Regions from separate parts of the Lysobacter sp. A378 genome, predicted to be linked through region 2. Evidence: predicted binding sites of a transcription regulator. Region 2 holds the regulator's gene; the other holds the start of a gene.
The links. The regulator FliA, encoded in region 2, starts transcription of late flagellar genes. The targets are predictions, from matches to a motif close to TAAAGTTTNNCNNNCNNNGGCCGATAA.

Region 1: a site for FliA is predicted at 4,860-4,886, ahead of ACW7G1_RS13080 (HDOD domain-containing protein). Genes of this name have one in related genera too.

What each region holds. Positions count from the first base shown of each region.
Region 1 covers NZ_JBSVRK010000004.1:52,221-61,339, forward strand. Annotated here, with positions in the region: gene metB (cystathionine gamma-synthase) at 1-202, opposite strand, end outside; gene metX (homoserine O-succinyltransferase MetX) at 199-1,269, opposite strand; SAM riboswitch class I at 1,335-1,459, opposite strand; gene ACW7G1_RS13070 (phytase) at 1,612-2,733, shown strand; gene ACW7G1_RS13075 (peptidoglycan DD-metalloendopeptidase family protein) at 2,730-3,677, shown strand; gene ACW7G1_RS13080 (HDOD domain-containing protein) at 3,691-4,812, opposite strand; gene ACW7G1_RS13085 (peptide chain release factor 3) at 4,973-6,577, shown strand; gene ACW7G1_RS13090 (AsmA family protein) at 6,665-8,668, shown strand; gene ACW7G1_RS13095 (CBS domain-containing protein) at 8,709-9,119, opposite strand, start outside; gene ACW7G1_RS13100 (glycosyltransferase family 2 protein) at 9,097-9,119, opposite strand, start outside.
Region 2 covers NZ_JBSVRK010000004.1:156,943-166,061, reverse strand. Annotated here, with positions in the region: gene ACW7G1_RS13610 (ParA family protein) at 1-223, opposite strand, end outside; gene motD (flagellar motor protein MotD) at 225-1,193, opposite strand; gene ACW7G1_RS13600 (flagellar motor protein) at 1,195-1,935, opposite strand; gene ACW7G1_RS13595 (chemotaxis protein CheA) at 1,963-3,765, opposite strand; gene ACW7G1_RS13590 (protein phosphatase CheZ) at 3,770-4,378, opposite strand; gene cheY (chemotaxis response regulator CheY) at 4,375-4,767, opposite strand; gene ACW7G1_RS13580 (RNA polymerase sigma factor FliA) at 4,824-5,576, opposite strand; gene ACW7G1_RS13575 (MinD/ParA family protein) at 5,573-6,472, opposite strand; gene flhF (flagellar biosynthesis protein FlhF) at 6,459-8,099, opposite strand; gene flhA (flagellar biosynthesis protein FlhA) at 8,141-9,119, opposite strand, start outside.

The DNA of each region.
Region 1 (9,119 bases), 100 kb from region 2:
CCTCGCCGAGCAGATCGCGGGTCGGGTTGCCACTGCGGGTGTAGTCGTAGGTGCGCTTGTCGTTGAAGCCGGCAAAACTGAAATTGGACGACAACACCAACGGCGGTGTCACCGCACCAAACGCGAGGTCGCGGTCGATGCCGGCACGCACCGCGGTGGTGGAACGATGACCTTGACGACAGTCCAGCGAATGCAGGCTCATGCCGATGCCCGCGCGTCGGCTTCGACGGATGCCTGTGCATCGGCGACATCCAGCAACGCCTCGCGCAGGATGCGGTCGATCGCTTCGGGTTCCTTGAGGAAGGCATCGTGGCCGTACAGCGATTTCAACACCTGCAGGCGGGTCTCGCCACGCAGGCGTTCGACCAGCTCATAAGCGTCGGCCACCGGCACCAACCGGTCCTCGGCCACCGCGACCACGGTCACCGGCACCCGCACCGTTTCCGGTGACAGCGCCTGCAGGTCGATCGACTCGGACAAACGCACGAATGCGGTCGCGGCGGTGCGGTTGGCGTAGTGGTTTCCGCAGTGCTCCAGATAGTCCTCGGCTGCCACGCGCACCTGGCCATTGACCACCTTGGCGGCGCCGAAACGGCCGTCGAACTCCTCCGGCGTGCGGTAACTCAGGATCGCCAACTGGCGCGCCAGGACCAGCCCGTGGGTATCGTCGCATTGCAACGCACCCAGCGTGACCGCACGTCGCTGCAACGCGCGCCACGCGCTGGCATAGGGATGGGAACGATGGCAGCCGCTGATCGCCACCAGCCGGTGCAGCCGGCTCGGGTACAAGGCGGCGAACTGCAGGCCGACCATGGCGCCGTACGAGCAGCCGATGAAGGCGGCCAGCCGCTCCACGCCCAAGCCATCCAGTAGCGCGGCAATCGCATCGGCCTGGTCGGCCGGATCGATCGGTGCGTCCAGCGCACCGTCGCTGCCGACCCAGTCGAGTGACAAAACGGCGTGTTGCCCGGGATCCAGCGCACGGCCTGAACCGCACTGCGCGTCCCACCAGCCGGCATCGCCGAAGGCCGCACTGGCAGCGACGTGACGGTCGGCGGAGATGCCACCGGCCACCAGCACCACCGGCAACCCGGGATCTCCGATCCACTCATAGCGCACCACCAGCGCGCGCCGGCCGGCATGGCGAAAATCAAGCTCGACCCGGATCTCGCCACGTCGGGCATGGCCAGCCGCAGCGGTATCGGCTGAGACGTTCAGGGACGACGGGATGGCAAACGGGGTGGCAGACGGGGCAAGTTGCAGGCTCATGGCGGCTTCCGGAGTGGCGGGAGCCATCGAGCAGGATGGCCGGTCCACCCCGAGGGCGAGCCGGACAACCATCTTCCGGTGACCGGCCAGAGGACCGGTTACCGCAGGAATTGGCACCTTCGCGCCGCTTGCGCTGCGCTAGGTTGCCCCGGCTTCAAAGGGCCTGTCCCTCTGCCGGTCTCGATGGATGCGAAAGAGTCTGCCAGCGTATTTTCGAAGTGTCAATCGCTTTATCCGGATTGAGCGATTGATAAGATCTTCCAGCTACTGAGATCTCGGCGCTGCCGACAAACCACTACACTGCCGCCCCATCGCCGCCCGCCTCATTGAAGATACCGCCGCATGATCCGTCGCCTGCTTGCCATCGCCTGCACCGCGCTCCTGCTAAGCGCGTGCGCCACGGTCTCCGTCCCGACAACCGGGCTTCACACCGTCGCAGAGCGCTACATCTCCGAGCCGTATCCGGAAGCCGAGCTGGATTCGCTGGCGACCTGGCACGCACACGACGGCAGCACCTGGTTGATCGCCAGCGCCAAATCCACCCACGAGCTGATGGTGTTCGATGTCGACAGCGGCGCCTTGTTGCGCACCATCGGCGGCAAGGGCAAGAACTCCGGACAATTCAACCGGCCCAACGGCGTGGCCGTGCATGGCGACCGCCTGTTTGTCGTGGAACGCGACAACCACCGACTGCAGGTGTTCGACCTGCCGGGGCTGCAGCCCCTCGCAAGCTTCGGCGAGGACGTGCTGCGCAGCCCCTACGGCCTGTGGATCAACGACACCGCACCGGGCGAGATGGATATCTACGTCACCGACAGCTTCATGTACGGCGAGCGTTACGACATCGTGCCGCCGCTGCCCGAGCTCGACCAGCGCGTACGCCGCTTCCACGCGCACACCGATGCAACCGGTGAATTGCAGATTAATTACCTCGGGTCGTTTGGCGAGACCACGGAGCCCGGGGCGTTGCAGGTGGTCGAGTCGATCGCCGGCGATGCCGCCCACGACCGTCTGCTGATTGCCGACGAGCATGGCGCTGCCGCAGCCGGCGCAGCCCCGTATCCCTCCGGCAACCAAAGTCGCCGCATGTCCACCTTGCGCGAGTACACCCTCGACGGCCGCTACACCGGCGTCAGCCTGCCATCGGGCACGTTCGCGGCCGATGCCGAGGGCATTGCCTTGTGGCAGTGCCGCAATGGCGCCGGTTACTGGGTTGCGGTCGACCAACACGACCCATTGACGAGCTTCCACCTGTTCGAACACAACAATCTGCGTCCGGTGGGCAGCTTCCAGGGCCAGTTGACCTCCGGTACCGACGGCATCGCCTTGCACGCCGCCAGCACGCCGGCATTTCCTGATGGCGTGCTGGTCGCCGTACATGACGATCAAGCGGTGGCCACATTCGATCTGGTGGATATCGCCAATGCCCTTGGCCTTTCCGCGGATTGCACTGGCGCCCGATGACGCGCTCCCGGCGACTGGTTCCGGGCCTGGCGATCGCGTTGATGGGCATCGTTCCGATCGCGCTCGCCGGCACCCTGTACCGCTGGACCGATGCCAACGGCGTCAACCATTACGGCGACCGCCAGCTCCGGGACACCGCTCCCCCGGTGGAGAGCGGCAGGATTCCGGCGTTCGTCGAACCCACGGCGATCGCCCGGCTGCGGATCGAGGCACGCGGCAGCGAGTACTACGTCTGGGCCGACAACCAGCTGAGCGGTCCGATCGAGGTGATGCTGCATTACCGGCACCACCGCAACACCACCAGCGATCCCGCACTACCGGCGCGAGCGACGGTTCACACCGGCGGCAGCACCGTGGTGTCGGTACTGCGAGCAACCGATCCTGGCCAGCCGGTGGACTTCGACCTGCGCATGGACAGCCTGCCGGGCAACCCGAGCGCGGCACCTGGCGATACCACCTACCTGCTGCCGGTGGCGCGCGACACCGCGGAAATCGACCAGGGCTATGGCGGAACCTTCAGCCACGACGACCCGGAAAATCGCTATGCGGTCGACTTCGCGGTACCGGTCGGGACACCGGTACTGGCAGCACGTGGCGGCGTGGTGATGCAACTGGAAGAGGGCTTCGAACGCACCAGCCTGGACCGGGATGCCTACGCCGGCCGCGCCAATTTCATCCGGCTGCTGCACGACGACGGCGCGATGAGCCTGTACGCCCACCTGCAGGTCGATGGGGTGCTGGTCCAAGCCGGCCAACGCGTCACCGCCGGCCAGCAAATCGGCCTGTCGGGAAACACCGGCTTCACCACCGGTCCACACCTGCACTTCGTCGTGCAGGTGAACCGTGGCATGCGGCTGGTCTCACTGCCATTTCGCATGCAGGGCGTCGAGATTGAACCATCGCGTCCCGCCGCTGCGTTGAGCAGCGACGTCGCCGGAGGGTGACCGCGATGCCGGATCAGGCCGCTTCCGCCTGGCCCAACTCTTCGGACATCGCCCGCCACCTGGGAAGTTTGTCGAGCATGCCGACCGCGTGCAGGTAGCCTTCGTCCACCGGCGTGTCGCGCACCAGCGCGGCGGCGACATGCACCGCGCCGGTGACCCAGAAGCCGGTGGAACGCATGCGGCGTGGCCGGGATTGATGGGCCACGGCCTCCACGATGGGCATCGGCAGCCCCCACAGGCCAAGCAGGTACGCGCCAGCCTCGGCGTAACCCGGACTGGCCGCACTGATGTCCGCATCGCCGTCAGGCTCGGATGCAAGTTCCGGGTCGGTCTCGCCACCAATGCCGGGTAACAGCAGGCCCACCTCGGCAAGCAGCCCGGCGGTGGCCGCCAACTCGGCACTGGGGCCGGCCAGCAGTTTCCGGGCCAGGCGCGACGTCGCCAGTGCGCGCCATTGCATCGCCTCCCGGTCAACATTTGTGGTCTCCTCGCCGGATCCGCCAAAGGCCTCACTGACCAGGACCAGTTGTCCCAGCATGCCCATTCCCAGGCGGGTCACCGCCGAACGGATATCGGTAATCTCCCGTCCGGCGGAGAAAAATGCGGAGTTGCACAGTCGCAGCACCTTGGCCGCCAGCGCCGGATCCTGTGAAAGCACATAGGCGATCTCGGCCATGCTCACATCCGGATCGCCCATCAGCTGCACCAGTTCGATATACATCCGCGGCGCCGGCGGCAACGACTCGACCTGCCCGACACTTCGTTTGAGCTCTTCGTTGTCCAGCAACTCCCGCAGATCGATGAACCCCTCGACCGCATCGATCAACTCCCCGCCGTCCAGTGGTTTGTGCAGTACGCGGTGCGCGCCAGCCAGGGCGTGCATGGCCTCGCCACCCTGCCCGCGCTCCAGCAGCAGGATCCGCACCGCATCGGGGTGCTTGGCCCGCAGCTCGGTCAGCACGTGGGAGCCATGCAAGCCCAGGTCCGTGACCAGTACGTCGACCTGCCGGCCCAGGGTAATGACGGCGGCAGCGTCAGCGACGCACTCAACCTGCCAATCCAGTCCGAAATCGGCAAGCACCAACTTCAGCTCATCGGCCTGTCCTGCATCCTCACCGGCAATAACTATGAACACTGATAATTCTCCATGGACGTGGCGAACGAATCGTCCGCCCAACCGCGGTAGCGGCCGGCGTCAGCCGGACTTTAGGGCCGTCCGGACCCCGGTCACATTCGCCACCCCCTATAATTGCGTCCTTCCCCGCTCTGCTGGCGTGCCCGTGCGCGCCGTCCCCATGTCCGATGTTTCCCAGCAGGCGCTGCGCCGCCGCACCTTCGCCATCATTTCCCACCCCGATGCCGGCAAGACCACGCTGACCGAGAAGCTGTTGCTGTTCGGCGGCGCGATCCAGATGGCCGGCTCGGTCAAGGGCCGCAAAGCCGCCCGCCATGCCACCTCCGACTGGATGAAGCTGGAGCAGGAGCGCGGCATCTCGGTGACTTCCTCGGTGATGCAGTTCCCCTACAACGGGCACATCGTCAACCTGCTCGACACCCCGGGCCATGCGGACTTCGGCGAGGACACCTACCGGGTGCTGACCGCGGTCGACTCGGCGCTGATGGTGATCGACGTGGCCAAGGGCGTGGAGGAGCGCACGATCAAGCTGATGGAGGTCTGCCGGCTGCGCGACACGCCGATCATGACCTTCATCAACAAGCTCGACCGCGAGGGCCGCGACCCGATCGACCTGCTCGACGAGGTCGAGAGCGTGCTGGGCATCCAGTGCGCGCCGGTCACCTGGCCGATCGGCATGGGCAAACGGCTCAAGGGCGTGGTCCACCTGGTGACCGGTGAGGTCCACCTGTACGAGCAGGGGCGCAACTTCACCCGCCAGGATTCGACCATCTTTTCCTCCATCGAGGACCCCGGGCTGGAAGCGCGGATCGGCGCGGCGGCCCTGGCCGAGGCACGCGGGGAGCTGGAGCTGGTCCAGGGCGCCAGCCATCCGTTCGAGTTGGACAAATACCTCGCCGGCGAACAGACCCCGGTGTTCTTTGGCTCGGCGGTCAACAATTTCGGCGTGCAGCTGCTGCTGGACTTCTTCGTCAAGCATGCTCCCAGCCCGCAGCCGCGCGCGACCACTACCCGTGACGTGGATCCGACCGAAGACAAGCTGACCGGCTTCGTGTTCAAGATCCAGGCCAACATGGACCCGCAGCATCGCGACCGGGTCGCCTTCATGCGGATCTGCTCGGGCAAGTTCACCGCCGGCATGAAGGCCTTCCACGTGCGCACCGGCAAGGAACTCAAGCTCGCCAACGCGCTGACCTTCATGGCCAGCGACCGCGAGATCGCCGAGACCGCTTACTCCGGCGATGTGCTGGGCATCCACAACCACGGCACCGTGTCGATCGGCGACAGTTTCAGCGAAGGCGAGCCGATCACCTTCACCGGCATCCCCAACTTTGCACCGGAACTGTTCCGGCGTGCGCGCCTGCGCGATCCGCTCAAGCTAAAGCAATTGCAGAAGGGCCTGGCCCAACTCAGCGAAGAGGGCGCGACCCAGTTTTTCCGGCCGCTGATGAGCAACGACCTGATCCTCGGCGCGGTCGGCGTATTGCAGTTCGAGGTGGTCGCCTACCGGCTGAAGGCCGAGTACGGCGTGGATGCGATCTTCGAGTCGGTTGCCGTCTCCACCACCCGCTGGATCCGTTGCGACAACGAGAAGAAGCTGGAGCAGTTCCGCGACAAGAATGCCAGCCACCTGGCCCTGGATGCGGCCGACCAGCTGGTCTACCTCGCCCCGACCCGGGTCAACCTGCAGTTGGCACAGGAGCGCGCGCCGGATGTCGAATTCCTTGCCACCCGCGAGCAGGCGCATGCGGTGAGCGTGAGCTAGCCACTGAACGCGCCACAACGTATTCACTCCCGCTTTACCGGCCAGTATCGAAGGTGGACAGCAATGTCCTCCTGAGGGTTCCGACCGATGCCAGCCCCCGCAGCCGCGGACGCGCCACAGCAACCCGGCGGCCAGACCTCCGGCGCCGGCAACGCTGGGCGCTGGTGGCAACCGCCGCGCCGCCACCCTTGGCTGACGGCATTGGGCGTGCTGGTAGTGGCACTGGTCGTGCTGGTCCTGCTGTGGGACTGGAACTGGTTCAAGGGGCCGGTCGAACGTCAGGTCGAAGCGCGTACCGGGCGCGAGTTCAAGATCGGCGGCGACCTGGATGTCGACCTGGGCTGGGTGCCGACGGTCCACGCTGACCAGCTGAGCTTCGGCAACGTCGACTGGTCACGGCAGCCGACCATGGCGACCGCCGACCGGGTCGATATCAGCATCGACCTGCGCCGGCTGTTGCGCGGCGAGGTCCGCATTCCCGAACTGCGCCTGGCCGCCCCCAGGTTGAACCTGGAAGCGAACCCGAAAGGCGGCGGTAACTGGCAGTTCGGCAGCACCGGCGGCGATACCGACCTGCAGTTCCGGCGCGTGTGGATCGACGACGGCAAGCTTACGTTCCTGGATGCCGCGGCCAAGACCGACATCACGGTCGATGTGACCAGCACGCCGGCGCGCGACCCGCGCAACGCCCCGCCGATCAAGGTCGACGGCGGCGGGCACTGGAACGACAGCAAGTTCACCCTGCAAGGCAGCGCCGAATCGCCGCTGGAGTTGCGCGACACCGAAGCCCCGTACCGCATCGACGTCCACGCACAGGCCGGCGCCACCAAGGCCCATGCCCGCGGCACCCTGCGCGACCCGTTGCGCCTGCGCGATTTCGACCTGCAACTGACGCTTGCCGGGAAAAACCTGGAAGACCTGTATCCGCTGATCGGCGTCGCGCTGCCACCAACCCCGCCCTACACACTCGACGGGCGCCTGACCCGCGACATCAAGGGTGCAACTACCATCTGGCATTACGACAAGTTCGCCGGCACCGTCGGCGACAGCGACCTGGGCGGCGATGCCGCCTTCACCACCGGTGGCGAGCGGCCTTTCCTGCGCGCGAACCTGCACTCGAAGCGACTGGATTTCGACGACCTCGCCGGCTTCATCGGCGGCGCGCCGCAGACCGGCAATGGCGAGACCACCAACCCCGAACTCGCCGCCCAGGCGGCGCAGCAAAAAACCAGCGCGCGCGTGCTGCCCGACGCGCCCTACCAACTCGAAAAACTGCGCGCGATGGACGCCGACGTGCGCCTGAAAGCCACGCGCATCAACTCGCCGTCGCTGCCGCTGGACGACATGGACGCGCACCTGAAACTCGACGCCGGCCTGCTGCTGCTGGACCCATTGAACTTCGGCGTCGCCGATGGCCAGATCCGTTCGACGGTGCGCATGAACGCGCGCGAGGCGACCATCCACACCAAGGCCGACGTGGCCGCCAGCGGCCTGACCCTCAGCGAACTGCTGCCCACGGTGGAACTGGTCCAGAACGCCATCGGCAAGCTCAGCGGCCATGCCACCCTGGACGGCAGCGGCAATTCGATCGCCGCGATGCTGGGCAGCAGCGACGGCGATGTCGCGCTCGGCATCGGCCAAGGCAAGATCAGCAACCTGCTGATGGAGATGGCCGGCATCGATATCGCGGAGATCATCAAGTTCAAGTTGACCGGAGACCAGCTGATCCCGATCCGCTGCGCGTTTGGCGACTTCAAGGTCGACGACGGCGTGATGACGGCGCGCGCGCTCGCGGTCGATACCACCGACACGATCCTGGTCGGCGAAGGCACGATCAACCTCGCCACCGAGCAGCTGGACCTTGTCATCAAGCCGCGCCCGAAGGATCGCAGCCTGTTCGCCTTCCGCGCGCCGTTGCTGCTCGATGGGACATTCAGGGACCCGGACTTCCGCCCGGACATGGGCGCGATCGGCCTACGCGCCGCGATCGCGCTGACCCTGGGCAGCATCGCTCCACCGGCCGCGTTGCTGGCGACGCTGGAACTGGGTCCGGGCGAGGATTCGGGCTGCGGCGGCAAGTACGCCAAGTAGCGGTGCCGTGCCCCGTGCCGGGTCGCACCGCGGCCGTGCTTCAGCTGGCGATGTATCGCTGCAACTGGTCCAGCTCGACCTGCTGGTCCTCGATCACCGCCTTCACCAGGTCGCCGATCGATACCAGCCCCAGCACCTCGCCCTCGACCACCACCGGCAAGTGGCGTATGCGCTGGTTGGTGACCAGCGCCATGCAATGTTCAGCGGTGTCATCAAGGCCCACGGTGAGTACATCGACGGTCATCACCTCGCGCACCGGCGTGGTGGCCGACGAGCGCCCCTGCAACACGATCTTGCGCGCGTAGTCCCGCTCCGACACGATCCCGGCCAGCCGGCCATCGTGGATCACCAGCAACGCACCGATGTGCTTCTCGGCCATCAGCCGGATCGCGTCGATCATCGGCGCATCCGGGCCGATCACATAAACCTCAGAGGCTTTCGCTTCGAGCAG
Region 2 (9,119 bases):
GGGCAAGGGTGGACAGCTCCACGCTCCGGCTGGAGAAAATGTCGTGGGTGCCCGGCGGCGTCGGGTCCGATGGCACCCCGAAAGCACGTGTCAGTGACGCATGCGGGTCCAGGTCGATCAGCAGTACCCGGTTGCCCTTCTCGGCCAGTCCACGTGCCAGGCACAGCGACGTGGTGGTCTTGCCCACCCCGCCTTTTTGATTGGCAATGGCCCAGATCTGCATGTCAGCCGGCTCCGGAGTTCGGGTTGGGGCGCGCGACCGTCGCCATCGTGGAATCAGGTGTTGCGCCGGCGGCTACTGCCGGCGCCAAGGGGGCTGTGATGGCATCCGGCCCCTGCGGCGAGGCCAGGATGACCAGCAGCACGCGGCGGTTGGCGTTACGGCCCTCACCCGTGGTGTTGTCGGCTACTGGCTGGTATTGACCGTAGCCGACCATGGCCAGTCGTGTCGCCTCCACGCCGGCATCGATCATCTCGTGCACCACACTACCGGCGCGCGCGGCCGACAATTCCCAGTTGGAAGGGAAGCGCGCGGTGGCGATCGGCACGTCGTCGGTGTATCCCTCCACCCGCACCGCGTTGGGTTCATCGCGCAGGACGTGGGCCAGCTTGCGGATGGTTTCCACCGCCAGCGGACTGGGTGTGGCGATGCCGCTGGCGAACAGGATGTCACTCTGGATCTCCACCTCCAGGAACATCGGCCCGCGACGCACGGTGACCAACTTCTCGCGCACCAGTTCCGACAGCGCGTCCTGGATACGCTGGCCGAGCAAGTGCAGGTCAGCCTGACGCCGGTTTTCGACCTCGGTCGTCGCCGCTGCGGCAGCCGCGGCCTGCCTGCTGCGCGCCTGCTGGCCGAAGTTTGGCATGTCCAGCACTTGCAACATCCGCGGTGAGTTGATCGGGGTGGCGGCGGCCGGACCGGCCTTGGAGGCAGCGGTCTGGATCGACGGACGGTCAAAAGAGGAGCCGCGCAACTGGGTCTCGCCAAGCTGGATCGGGCTGATGGTTCGCGGCGCGCCGCCGAAGGCGGAGGACAAGGAGTCCGCCAGGACCCGGTACTTGCCTTCATTAAGCGAGGAGATCGCGTACATCACCACGAAAAATGCCAACAGCAGCGTCAGCAAGTCGGCGTACGGGATTGCCCACGCCTCGTGGTTCTGATGTTCCTCATGCTGGTGTCGGCGTGCCATCTCAGTGTACGAAGCCGTTCAGCCGGATCTCGATGTTGCGCGGATTCTCGCCCTGGGCAATGGCGATCAGGCCTTCGATGATCATCTCGCGTTCTTCGGTCTGCTGGTTGATCAGGCCCTTGAGCTTGCTGGCGGCCGGCAGCAATGCCAGGTTGGCGGTGCCGATGCCATAGATGGTGGCAGTGAACGCGGCCGCGATGCCGGCCCCCAGCTTGCTGGGATCGGCCAGGTTCTTCATCACCGCGATCAGGCCCATTACCGCACCGATGATTCCCAGGGTGGGTGCGTAGACGCCCATGCCCTCGAACACCTTTGCCGCCGCCAGGTCGCGGCTGGATTGTCCGTACAGCTCGATCTCCAGCATCTGCCGAATCGTCTCGGGCTCCAGTCCGTCAACGACCATTTGCAGGCCCTTGCGGACGAACAGGTCCTCTTGCGCTGCGATCTCGGGTTCAAGCCCGAGCAGCCCCTGGCGGCGCGCGACCGTGCTCCATTCGACGATCCGGATGATCATGGCGCGGCGGTCATGCGCGGGTGGCAGGAACACCCAGCGCACGATCTTCATCGCGCGCATGAAGGTGTCCATCGGTGTCTGCACCAGGATAGCGGCCAGGGTGCCGATGATTACCACCACGAATGCTGCCGGCGACCACAGTCCCGACAGGCCCGCGCCCTTGAGCAGGCTGCCGCCGACGAGGGCGAACAACGCAAGTACGGTGCCGATGACGCTGAGTCTGTCCATACTGTCCGTTAACGGTGCTGGTGGGGATTACTTGAGTCGCGACGTGCCACGCACGCCGGTTCGATACAGCGCGTCCACGTCCAGGATCAATGCCATCCGGCCGTCGCCAATCAGACTGGCGCCGGCATAGCCCGATAACCCGCGCAAGGTGCGTGGCAAGGCCTTGATCACCACTTCCTCGCGACCGCGCACGCGGTCTACCGACAGGCAGAATCGCTGCTCGCCGGCTTGCAACACGACCACGGTGCTGCCCGCAGTCGCCTCGGGTTCGACACCCAGCCAGCCGCGCAGGCTCAACAGCGGCACCGGTTGTTCGCGCAGGTCGAGTACCTCCTGGCCATCGATCGACATGGGCGCTCCGGGCAGTTGCGCAAGCACCTCCATTACCCGGACCAGGGGCAAGGCATAGACGTCGTTGTCGACCTCCACCAGCAAGGTCGGAAGAATCGCCAGGGTCAGCGGTACCTGGATTACGAAGCGCGAGCCGTGCCCAGGTTCCGACTGGATCTGGACCCGGCCGGACAACTCGTGGATGCGTGATTGCACCACGTCCATGCCTACCCCGCGCCCGGACAGGTCACTGACCTCGGCGCGGGTGGAGAAGCCCGGCAGGAAAAGCAGTTGCAGGCACTCGTCCGGCGACAGTCTGGTTGCGGCGTCGGCATCGACCAGGCTTTTGCGCACGGCAATGTCGCGGATCCGGTCCGGGTCGATTCCGGCGCCGTCATCGCGGACCTCGATGACCACGTGGTCGCCTTCCTGCTGTGCGGACAAGCGCACGTGGCCTTGCTCGGGCTTGCCTGAGTTGCGCCGCGCCTCGGGTGACTCGATGCCATGGTCGATCGCATTGCGCACCAGGTGCACCAGCGGGTCGGCCAGCGCCTCGACCAGATTGCGGTCCAGCTCGGTCTCCGCGCCAACGACTTCCAACTCGACATTCTTCTGCAGTTGCCGCGCGACATCGCGGGCGAGCTTGGGAAAGCGGGCGAACACGCGGCCGACCGGCTGCATTCGCGCCATCATCACCGCTGACTGCAGGCGCGAGGTCGCGCCGTCCAGCGCGCCGACCGCGCGATCGAGTTCCTCGTCATGCAGTCGCGGACGCAAGGTCTTCAGGCGGTTGCGCGCCAGTACCAGCTCCCCGACCAGGTTGACCATGGTGTCGAGGCGGCGCACGTCGACACGCACCGTCGGCTCGTCCTGGTGCGCCGGGGCGGCAGGCTTGCGCGGCTTTGGTGGGCTGGGCGCCGCCGGTTGAGCCGGTGGTGGCGCGGGCACGGCTGCAGGGATGGCCGCAGGCGGCTCCGGCGTCGCTGCAGGCGACACCACGCCGGGTGTGCCGCCGCTGCCGTGCAGGCTGTCGAGCAATGCCTCGAAGTCGAGCTCATCCAGGTCGTCGCCGCCGGGGGCGGCTGGCGATTTGATGTCGTGGTTTGCCGGAATTCCGGTTATGGCCGCATCGACCCGCAGGCTGTCGATCAATGCTTGGGGTGCGGGCGTCATCGGCTCGCCGGCGGAGACGCAATCGAGCATGTCGACCAGCAGGTCCAGGGCCTGCTGGGAGCCGTCGAAGGCAGCGGCATCCAGCACCGCATCGCCGGTACGTGCCAGGTTCAGTCGATCCTCCACCGCGTGGCAGATCGTCACCATGGCCGGGAAATCCAGGAACCCGGCGCCACCCTTGATGGTGTGGAAACCGCGGAACACCGAGTTCAGGCATTCACGATCGGCGGGCGCGTGCTCCAGTGCGACCATCTGCTCGCCAAGTTGATCGAGGATCTCGCGCGCCTCGACCAGAAAGTCGGCGCAGATGTCGGACGCGGTGTCCATGCCGCTATAGCCCCAGCGACGACAGCAGTGTGTTGGCGTCGTCCTGGCTGACAGGCTCCGGATCCAGGCCGGCGATCGCGGGGCCGTGGCCACGGTTGGAAGCTTGCGGCGCAATGCCGGACTCCTCCTGGCCGACCACCTCACCCAGCCCGACGTGCACGGCGCGTACCAGCGAGACCACGCGCAGGATGATCTGCCCGGTAAGGTCCTGGTAGCCCTGGGCGGCGGTCAGCTCCGACAGTCGCGAGCGGATGCCGAGCATGGCATCGCGTTGCGTATCGTCCAGCGGCGTGGGCAGCTGGCGCAGCAGCGCGCTGCATTCATCGACCAGGTCCAGCGAGCGCATGCTGGCGCGTTCGGTGAGGGTGACCACGTGCTCCAGCCGCGCGCAGGCGTCGGGCAGCGAGGTTGCATTGGGTTGCGCGTTGCCATCCTCGCCGAACGCCTGCTCCAGTTCGCGTGCGAGTCGGGACAGCCCCTGCACGAATGGTTGGGTACGCCATTGGATCAACGCATCGACGTTCTCTCGCCAGCCGTCATGGTCGTCGTTTTCCAATGCCCACAGCGCGGCGTGCAGGCGTTGGGTGATGACCTGTCGGTCGTCGCTGTTCACGCGCCCGCCCCGAGGCGCTCGAATACCTTGCCCAGCTTGTCGCCCAACGTCGCGGCGGTAAACGGCTTGATGACGTAGCCGTTCACGCCGGCTTGCGCGGCTTCGATGATCTGCTCGCGCTTGGCCTCGGCGGTGACCATCAGCACCGGCACCTTGGCCAATGCGGGATCCTTGCGGATCGCCTTCAGCAGGTCGATGCCGGGCATGCCGGGCATGTTCCAGTCGGTGATCACCAGGTCGAAGCTCGCCTTGTTCAGCTCTACCAGGGCGGTGGTGCCGTCGTCGGCTTCGGCCGTGTTGGTGAAGCCAAGGTCGTTGAGCAGGTTCTTGACGATGCGGCGCATCGTGGAGAAGTCGTCGACGATGAGGATGCGGATATTCTTGTCCATGGGTCTGGAGGCACTCGGGAAGCGGTTGAAAATGATGATTCGATTGCGGCGATGGTTCAGTCACTCGGGTCCATGGCGGTGTCGCGCCACTCGCCCAGTCGCGCGCGCAGCCGCAGCATCGACTGGCCGTGGATCTGGCACACGCGTGACTCGCTGATCGACAGCACGCCGCCGATCTCGCGCATGTTCAGCTCTTGCTCGTAGTACAACGACAGCACCAGCTGTTCGCGCTCGGGCAGCTCGCCGATGGCTTCGCCGAGTGAGTCCCGGAACTCGCCATAATCGAACGCGCGTGCGGGGTTGGCATCGCCAGCGGCGGCCACGCGCGGTTCGCCGTCGTGCTCGTCGGTGTGCGCATCAAGACTGATCAACTGGCCGCGCGAGGATTCCTCCAGCATGCGGTAGTACTCATCCAGGCCGATCTCCAACTCACCAGCAACCTCCTGCGCGGTGGCGGCGCGGCCGGTGGCCTGCTCAATCCGGCGGGTCGCGGCGATCACGTCGCGATAGCGGCGATGTACCGAGCGCGGCACCCAGTCGCCACGCCGGATCTCGTCGATCATCGAGCCGCGGATGCGGATCGACGCATAGGTCTCGAATGCCGCGCCCTGGTCGTCCTGGAAGTTTCGTGCAGCGTCCAGCAAGCCGAGCATCCCGGCCTGGATCAGGTCATCGACCTCGACGCTCGATGGCAATCGTGCCGCGAGGTGGTGGGCAATGCGACGGACCAGCTCGCCGTGGCGCTCGACCACTTCGGATGCATCCTGGCGCGGCAAGCTGGCGCGATAGGCAGCGGCGGCATGACTCATGCGATGGCTCCCCGGGCGGGCGTGATCAACCGTTCCATGTAGAACTCGACATGCCCGCGGGGGCCTGGCGGGGACTGCCATTGGCCGGCGCGGCGGGTGATGTCACGGAACGCCATCGCCGAGGGACTGGACGGGAACGCCTGGGTTACCGCCTCCTGGCGCTGAATGGCGCGGCGCAACCATTCGTCGCGGGGAATCGCGCCCAGGTAGTTCAGGGTCACGTCGAGAAATTTCGATGCGACCCGCTCCAGCTTGCCAAACAGCTGGCGGCCCTCGCCGGGGTTGTTGACCTGGTTGGCTAGCACCTGGATGCGACTGACCCCGCGGTCGCGATTGAGCACCTTGATAAGCGCATAGGCATCGGTGACCGAAGCCGGCTCGTCGCACACCACGACGATCACGTCCTGCGCGGCCTGGCAGAAGGTCAGCACGCTGTCGGCAATGCCGGCGGCGTTGTCGATCACCATGGCGTCGATTGGCAGGTCCAGCTGGCTGAAGGCATGCACCAGGCCAACATGCTGTTGTGGCAGCAGCTCAACCATGTGGCGCTTGCCCGAGGCAGCGGGCACGACCCAAAGTCCACCCGGGCCTTCCAGCAGGGTGTCGCGCAGTTCGCAGCGCTCGGCGAATACATCGGCCAGGGTGAACCGCGGTGACAAGCCGAGCATGACGTCGACATTGGCCAGGCCCAGGTCGGTATCCAGCAACAAGGTGCGCTGGCCGGAGTTCTGCAGCGACATTGCCAGGTTGACCGATACGCTGGTCTTGCCCACGCCGCCCTTGCCGCTGGCCACGGCAATGACCCGGACCGGGGCCGCGCGCGCAGACGTTGTCGGCGTGGCGCCAGCAGGCTGCGCCATCATCGCGGGAACGGGTTGGAGGTCAGGCGATGGCATGGTGATCCTCGGTGACAAAGGGGTTATCGGCCGCACGGCGCAGTTTCTCCAGTTGCAGGACCAGGTTGGACGCATCGGCGGCCTCCAGATCCTCTGGAACGCTTTGGCCATGGGCGGTGTAGGTCAGGCTCAGGCCGTTGCGGATGGCGACCGACAAGGCCGCGCCAAGGCGTCCGGTCTCATCGGTCTTGGTCAGCACCACGCCTTCGGGACTGGCCATCCGGTAGCGGCGGACCAGCTCACTCATGTCATGGGGGTGTGCGCTGGCGGGCAGTACCAGCAAGCTGCGCAACTGGCGGGTGGCACGCAGCCAGGTGATCTGGCTGAGCAGCGCGCGGTCACGGGCCCCATAACCGGCGGTATCGACCAGCACCAATGGATAGTCCTGCAGCTGGGCCAGCGTCTGGGCCAGGGATTCCGGCCCGTTCGACTCGCATACGGTGATGCCGAGGCGGCGTCCATGTGCATGCAGTTGTTCGATTGCGCCCACGCGCTCGCTGTCAGTGGTCACCATGGCGACATCGCGGGCACGGTGGCGGGCGGCAAAGCGGGCCGCCAGCTTTGCCACGGTCGTGGTCTTGCCGGCGCCGGTCGGTCCGATCAGTGCGATCACGCCGCCGTCGTCGATGGGCTCGCTGCGGCTGATGGTCAGCATCCGTGCCAGCTCGGCGAGCATCGGTGCGCGCACCTTGTCCGGGTCCAGCGCCGGGTTGATCTTGGCGGCAATGGTCTGTGCCAGGGACTCGTCGCAGCCATACCCCAGCAGCATGTCGTAGGCGGCGGCACGCGCCGGGGAGCCGCGCAGGCGTTCGCTGGTGAACTGGCCCATCTCGCGCTCGATCATCCGTCGCATCGAACCCAGTTCCTCGCGCATGGCGATGATGCCGGGGTCCGGCTCGGCAACCACGTGTACCGCCGGTGGCGCGACCTTGATGCTGGCCTCGGCCGCAGCGGCCGGTGCCGGCAGGAGCGACGATATCGTCGTGGCCGGTGAGGTGGGTTCCTGGACTGGGGCCGGGTCTGGAAGATCGGCTGGCAGCAGGTCCCGGTCGGCGAGTGCATTCATCATCGCCTCGAAGTGGGTCGGTGATCCGGTTGCTGCGTTCAAGGCTGCAGCGGTCGGGGCAGCGTTGGCCTGTGGCCGCGCACCGGCAGGGCGTGACGCATTCGGGTGGAGGGCGGCCGCTGGCGGTGTGTAGCCGGTGAGCTCGGCCAGGGTCGCTTCGGCGTGTTCCTTGTCATGGCTTTCCGGGGAACCACCAATGCGGAACACGGCGCGTGCGCGGCTGGCGAAACTGTCGCGCGGTGGCGACGTCTTCGAGTCGGGGCCCGATGCCGGCGTCACGGCTGCCTTGTCGCTCGCGTCGTCGTGGTTCCGGCCCGCGTGTCCGGGGGTTGCCGGCGGCAGCTCGTCGGGCCTGGTGGCAGCCGGCGTCGGCGACAGTGCCGGCGTCGCGGCACGCAGCGCCTGATGCACCAGTGCCTCGTCGTAATCGGTCGCCGCAACGACCTCGATCCCGTCGGCGGTCGGACGCGTCGACAGGATGACCGACTCCGCCCCCTGTTCCTCGCGCACCATGCGCAATGCGCTGCGCATGTCGGTGGCAATGAAGCGCTTGATTCTCATGACGTTGTTCCCTTGTTCCCGTTATTCCAGGCCCTGGTTTGTCAACCAATCGAGCCGACCAACCGCAAACGCTTCTCTTCCGGTACTTCGGTGTAAGCCAGTACCGACAGGGCCGGTACGCTGTGCCGCACCAGCCGCGCGATGGTTGCGCGGATCCCGCCGGGCACCAGCAGGACGGCCGGTTCGCCGCGTCCCTCCTGCTGCGTCACCAGATCGTTGAGGTTCTGGTGCAGCCGCTCGGCAAGTCCTGGTTCCAACGCGGCGCCGGTGCCGTTGACCGACTCTTGCAATACCTGTTCCAGAGCCGGCGCCAAGGTATAGACGGGCAGTTCGGTCTTGAGCCCATTAAGCTCCTGGACGATGAAGCGCCCCAGTGCGTTGCGGACCGCAGCGGTCAAAGCGGCCGGGTCCTGGGTGTGCGCGCCGTGCTCCAGCAGTGCCTCCACGATCTGGCGCATCTGCCGCAGCGGCACCTTCTCCAGCAACAGCGATTGCAGTACCCGTACCACGACCGACAGCGGCAGCAACTTGGGCGTCAAGTCCTCGACGAGTTTGGGGGTCGCCTTGCCCACGCTGGCCAGCAGCTGCTGTACTTCGTCGTGACCCAGCAGCTCGGAGGCGCGTTCGCGCACCACGTGCGACAGGTGGGTGGCGACCACGGTGGCGGCGTCCACCACCGTGTAGCCCAGCGATTCGGCATGGGCGCGCTGGTCCGGCGGGATCCATACCGCATCCAGCCCGAATGCCGGGTCCTTGCCGGGGATGCCTTCCAACGGGCCAAATACCTGGCCCGGGTCGAGTGCCAGGTTGCGGTCCGGGTACAACTCGCCGGTCGCCATTGGCACTCCATGCACCAGGATCCGGTACTGGCCGGGCGACAGCTCCAGGTTGTCGCGCACGTGCACCGCCGGGATCAGGAAGCCCAGATCCTGGGTCAGCTTGCGCCGGATGCCTTTCAGCCTCGCCAGCAATTCACCGCCACGGGTCTTGTCGACCAGCGCGATCAGCTTGTATCCCACC